DNA from 2 places in the Butyricicoccus faecihominis genome. Region 2 is predicted to be linked to the other one. Evidence: predicted binding sites of a transcription regulator. Region 2 holds the regulator's gene; the other holds the start of a gene.

The links. Region 2 encodes LexA, which represses DNA repair genes until DNA is damaged. Its sites were predicted from a motif close to CNAACANNTGTTNG; they were not measured.
Region 1: a site for LexA is predicted at 1,526-1,539, ahead of iolE (myo-inosose-2 dehydratase). Genes of this name have one in related genera too.

What each region holds. Positions count from the first base shown of each region.
Region 1 covers NZ_BMQH01000006.1:191,658-194,868, forward strand. Annotated here, with positions in the region: gene IEY11_RS07725 (oligosaccharide flippase family protein) at 1-41, opposite strand, end outside; gene IEY11_RS07730 (helix-turn-helix transcriptional regulator) at 206-1,123, opposite strand; gene iolE (myo-inosose-2 dehydratase) at 1,669-2,568, shown strand; gene IEY11_RS07740 (Gfo/Idh/MocA family oxidoreductase) at 2,627-3,211, shown strand, end outside.
Region 2 covers NZ_BMQH01000007.1:164,118-167,328, forward strand. Annotated here, with positions in the region: partial or broken gene recG (ATP-dependent DNA helicase RecG) at 1-582, opposite strand, end outside; gene lexA (transcriptional repressor LexA) at 1,305-1,895, opposite strand; gene IEY11_RS08645 (Asp23/Gls24 family envelope stress response protein) at 2,193-2,543, shown strand; gene IEY11_RS08650 (DAK2 domain-containing protein) at 2,853-3,211, shown strand, end outside.

The DNA.
Region 1 (3,211 bases), on a different contig from region 2:
ACACCTGCCGCGTATAAAATCGTTCCTTTTCTGACCCGCACAGCATGACCCCATTTCACGAAATTCTATGCGGATTTCGGATGGAATATGCGTACAAAAACTCCCGCAGCAAACCGCCTGCTCTGTCCACGAGAATGCTTCTTTTCCGCAGTTTTCCTCATTAAAAAAATCCCTGCACAGAATTCTCACTCTGTACAGGGATTTTTTACTTGCGTTTGCGCTTAGGCTTCTCCTCGATGCCGGTGGACACAATATAATTCTGCCGGAACTTATTCGGCGGCATGCCGACGTTTTTGGTAAACTGCAGATTGAAATAGCTCTGCGTGTCATATCCCACCCTCTCCGCGATACTCGTGATGGACAGGTCGGTCGTGATCAGCAGCGTCTGTGCTTCACCAATGCGGCGGCGCAGCAGATACTGCACGGGCGAATACCCGCTCATCTGCTTGAAAACATGCGATAAGTAATACGGACTGATGTGCAGCGCCTCACCCATGCTCTGCAGCGTGATCGGCTCCATATAATGCTTGTCAATATATTCCTTAATTCGTCTGCCGAGAATGTGCGGCTCCTCCAGCGGCTTTTCCGACTCCGCGTGAGAACCGGCGGTGACCGTCAGCACCGACATCAGCAGCGCGTGCATCAGCGAACTGCAGAACAACTCAGCATTCGGCTCGCCTGCCGACAGGGTGCGGAACATCATTTCAAACAGGCAGTGCAGATCAGCAAAATACTTGCCGGTCGGGAATACATAGCCCGCATCATCCGGAATGAGTGCGTTTTCGCGCAGACCGGGCATATGCAGCCCGCCGACGGCAATGCAGTAGCTGCCGACCTCCATATCCGGACCGGAAACCTCGTCGTGCACCACGCCTGCGTTGTATACGAGCAGATCACCCGGCTTGATGATGACTTTTTTATCGTGAATCAGGTATTCACTTGAACCGCTGCAAATGAGAATCAGCTCGACAAAATACTCATGCGCGTGCATGACACGCGGATGCGCACTGGCATCCGGTCGGATTTCACTGACGTAAAGCAGCTTCGGCTGATTCTCCCCCTCAAAAATTGATTTAACTTCCTTCTCTACAAAGCACTGTACGTTCAGGCTTGCCTTCGGCATAGTTTTTTGCAGCTCCTCTCTTTCTCTGACGGTGATTTTACTCTTATAAAAGTATAGCACACGGGTCCGTTGTGCGCTAGCACATATTTGCTTTTGCAGACCGCCGTATATCGTGCTTTTTTGCGGTCGGGCTGAGAATAATTATAGATTCTTGCTATTCGCAGATTCTTGTTTTTTGTTCTCGCTTATTTATAGTATAGCATATCCGACCGAGAATCCTGCGTGTGTTTCTCTGCGGTTTTTCAGCTTTCACAAACCTGCCGATTCGCCGGTCTCCGACCGGCAAAAAGCAGGATTTATAAAAACAAGCGCACAGCCTCAAACCCGCTCCGAAAAAATACTGTGCATTTTTACCGCCGCTTTTACCTCTAATATATTATATATATGGGATTTTCGGGTGTCCGAAAAAAAGTTTCCGTTTTTTGAATCAAGCCAAGAATCTAAAAGAAACCGTTCGCCATATCTGCTAAACTATAAGCACAAAGAGAAGAAAGAATCTCACAGCTCAGTTGTGAGATACAACAAGAATGAAAGGACGAAGCATTATGTTAGATCCCAAAAAGGTTAAAATCGGTATCGCGCCTATTGCATGGACCGAGGACGACATGCCGGAGATGGGTGCTGAAAACAGCTTCCTGCAGACGATCAGTGAAATCGCTCTGACCGGTTATGTTGGCACCGAGATCGGCTGCCAGTTCCCGCGTGATCCGGCGATTCTGAATAAGGAGTTTGGCCGCCGCGGTATTTCCGCCATCACCGGCTGGATCAGCACCTACTTAAATGAACTGCCGATGTGGCAGAACGAGCGTGCGTTCGTTGACCACATGAACTTCCTGAAGTCGATCGGCGCTACGATTATCAACACGTCCGATCAGTCGTTCTCCATTCAGCATCAGTGGAACACTCCGCTTTCCAACAAGAAGGTGCTGAACGACGATGAGTGGGAGGTACTGACCAAGGGTCTGGATCACCTCGGCAAGATCGCTTATGACAGCGGCATGAAGATCGTGTACCATCATCACATGACGACTACCGTGCAGAAGACCGACGAAATCGACCGTATGCTCGCTATGACCGACCCGAAGTACGTCAGCATGATTTACGATACCGGTCATCTCACCTTCTCCGGCGAGGACCCGATCGAAATTCTCAAGAAGCACCACGACCGCATCGGCCATGTCCATCTCAAAAATGTCCGCAAGCCTGCAATGGACAAGTGCTACGCTGAGAACAAGAGTTTCCTCCGTTCGATTCCGGAAGGCGTATTCACCGTTCCCGGCGATCCGGAAGGCTGCGTAGACTTCCCGACCGTATTCAAGCTGCTCGACGAGTACAACTACGAGGGCTGGCTGGTCGTAGAGGCTGAGCAGGATCCGGCTATCGCAAATCCGCTCGAGTACGCCCGCATGGCCCGCGCCTACGTCAAGGAGCACACCGGACTGTGAGTTAACCCATTATTTTTAATAAAAAGAGCAAGAAAAGATCACAAAGGAGGGTATTACTATGAAAAAACTGAAGATTGGTATCATCGGTGTAGGCCGTCTGGGTTACGAGCACGCCTGCAACATTGCAAACCGCGTTCCGGGTTCGGAGCTGGTAGCTATCGCAGACGCAAACTTCGACCGCGCAAAGCAGGTCGCTGAAGAACTGGGCGTAACCGCCGTTTACAACGACCCGAAGGATCTGTGCGCTGACCCGAACGTTGAGGCCGTTGCCATCATCACCAACACCGCTTCTCACGTTGAGATGATCAAGATTGCGATGGACGCAGGCAAGCACGTTTTCTGCGAAAAGCCGCTGGCTGACACGGTTGAAAAGTGCAAGGAGGCCGAGGCCATCATCGCCGCTCACCCGGAGCTGACCTTTATGCTGGGCTTCATGCGCCGCTATGACCACTCCTATCAGGTAGCCAAGAAGAAGATGGAGAACGGCGACATCGGTGATGTTATTCTGGTTCGCTGCTACTCGCAGGACCCGATTTCCATCATCGAGGGCACCCTGGAGTACGCTCCGCGCTCCGGCGGTCAGTTCATCGATATGTCCATTCACGACTTCGACCTGATTCGCTGGCTGACCGGCTCCGAAGTC
Region 2 (3,211 bases):
TACTGCGTCCGGCAGGCGGTATTTTGCCCGCAAAAGTTCGGGCAGCGGATCCGGCCATTCACCGGTCAGCGTGTCGAGCGCGGCAGCGGTTACACGCTCAAGATCGCGCTGGGTCAGTCCCGCCGTCAGCGGATAGACCGGCACGATGCGTCCCGGGTGGTCAGCGTCCGGTGCGACCTTCTCCGACTGCGGGGAGAACATCGTGCGGCCGCGTCCATAGCCCTGCACCTTGCCGTAGAACACATACTCCTGTCCGACGCGGAGCTGTGCCGCAGCATACGGATTGTTGAAGTAGGTGACGTTCAGCGTGCCGGTTTCATCGTAAATCGTACACTTGACCAACGTCAGGCCCTTGCGGATACGGTTGACCTTAGGTTCGGTGCCGACCACCGCGCGCACGGCGTACTTGTCCTCCATGTCGATTTCCGCAATCGGTGTGATGTGGGTGCGGTCCTCATAGTCGCGCGGGTAGGTCTCGAGCGCGTCACGGAGCGTGCGTATATGCAGTTTTTCGAGCAGCTTCGCCTTTTTCGGGCCGATGCCCTTGACGAACTGGATGCTGTCATCAACCGATGGCATGTGGACTCTCCTTTGGGAATTTTGATTTACAAAGCACCCGCTTTACGGGACGCACGAACCGCGCAGGCGGTTCGCCCATTCTGGGCGGCACCCTTTTTCTGCACCAATTGACCGGGGCGCACGAACCGCGCAGACGGTTCGCCCTAACGGGCGGAGCGTTTTTCGCTGAAGTTCAGCGGGAGTTCGCCTACGCGGCGGGCGCATAAGAGGGATGGACACCAAAGGTTTCCACCCCTCTTATGAATCTCCCCGTTTCCTCTTAGCACAGCGAAATTTGCAGAACTGAGACTATAAAGGAACGGCAGAGGATTTTTTCTTCCGCAGGACGACTGATAGCCGTCCATGTATCCGCGTATTCGCAGGGTCAGATACCTTTCTGCTACACATACGGGCAACTCTACGCTGGGTGCGGCATAACAGTGCCGCACCCTGTGTAGCAGCAATCTATCTGTGAACTGCGAACAGGTTGCGAAAGATACGCTGTGGTAACCCGACTGCCGTTCCCCTTTTCGAAGCGGTCGCCGCTCTCTGGTCTGCGCCAGACTAACAAACAAAGGGAAACGGGAGTTAAGAGGGTAGAAACCGTAGGTGTCTACCCTCTTGCCCTCGCTGCGGGCGCGGCAAATCCCCCGCTTGATTTCAAGCGAAAAACCTCCCGCCCGTTAGGGCGAACACGCCTGCGGCAGTTCGCGTCCCCCGCTCAGCCGGTACTGAAAAGGCTGCTCTTAATACTCGCGGTAAACCGCCTTCACCACGCCTAAAATCTGGCACCCGGTGCCGTTGATCGGCGGATACGCCGGATTCTCCGGCATGAGCCAGACACCGTCCGGCGTGATGTTGAGCGTCTTGCAGGTGGCCTCATCCTCGAGCAGCGCGATTACGATGTCGCCGTTGCGCGCCTGCACATCCTGCCGGATAATGACCAGATCATCATCCATAATGCCCACGCCGATCATCGAATCGCCGCGAATGCGCAGCGCGTAATACTCGCCGCCGCCCACTGCCGGTTCGAACGGCACATAGCCGATATGCTCCTCCACCGCGAGGATCGGCATACCGGCGGTGACGCGGCCCAGAATCGGCACGCGCGGCACCATGGAAGGGCCGCTGACCGGCGTCAGCGCACGCGATTTATGCTCATTCGGCTCCAGATAACCGGCCTCCTGCAGCTTTTTCAGGTGCGCATGCACGGTGGACGGCGACCGCAGTCCCATCTCTGCACCAATCTCGCGCACCGAAGGCGGATAGCCGTGTTCGAGGGAATAACTGCTTATATACTCCAGTATCTGCTGTTGTTTGGCGGAAATCTTCTTCATTTTCGGCACTCCTCGCTGTTTCCGTCGGAACATACGTTCGTAATTTTATCCTTATTATACCGCAATCCGCTGCAATAAGCAAACATTTGTTTGCATTAACCTGCACGAATTTTCCGCGTTATTCGACACTATCCTTCAATTTATCCATTTTCTGCCGCCGTGTTGAAAAATAACGCAGTTTCATCACCGCATTGCTTGTATTTTACATGATTTTGTTATATCATATAAACAGCAAAAGTATTGATTATTGCAAGGGGACCCGCATTCTGCACCCCTAACTCGCAGGGAGGTTTTTATATGACCATCAAGACCGATCTCGGATATATCGACATTACCAACGAGGTGCTGGCCGGCATTGCCGGTTACGCAGCATCCTCCTGCTTCGGTGTCAAAGGCATGACCATCCGCTCCATGTCGGACGGACTGGCGCATCTGCTCGGACTGGAAAACCAGTCGCGCGGTGTAAAGGTCACCGAGGCTGTGGACGGCGGTGTCAACATCGACCTGCACATTGCAGTCGAGCACGGTGTGAATATTGCCACCGTCTGCCGCTCTATCATCGGCGAGGTACGCTACAACGTTGAGCGTCTGACCGGTGTGGACGTGAAGAACGTCGATATCTATGTAGAGAGCATCAAGGCGGACTGACACCTATAGGGGACTTCGCAAGTCCCCTATATACGGAAATCAGTTCCGTAGAAACTGACTTCCGATACCCGAACGACGCGCCCCAAGGGCGCTGAGTCGGAGTAACAAAACCCACGCTCATGTCGCGGGTTTTGTTGCGGCGAAATACGCCGCTGATTGCATGCCGCGGCGTAACCGCGGACGTCTGCGGACGGGACCAATGGCTCGGATTGCCCTAAGGAAATCCTGCCATGCGGTTACGGTTTGCAAGCAAACCGAAATCTTATTACGCGCAACTGCGCGGTTACTTTTAGGGAGAGATTAAATTAAATGGCAGATCAGAAAATCAACGGTGCGCTGTACCGGTCCATGGTGATCGAGGGCGCACTCGCCATTGCCGAAAAGAAGGAACAGGCAAACGAACTGAACGTATTCCCGGTGCCGGACGGCGATACCGGCACGAATATGTCCATGACGATGGGTTCCGCGATGGCTGAGATGGAAAAGCTCGCTGAGCCGACCCTCGCCAAAGCGGCAGATGCGACCGCTTCCGCGCTGCTGCGCGGCGCGCGCGGCAACTCGGGTGTTATCCTGTCGCTGCTGTTCCGCGGCATGGCGAAAAAGCTGCGCGAGACCGACGAGGCCGACGGCCGCACACTCGCGCTTGCGCTGCGCGAGGGCGTAGACAC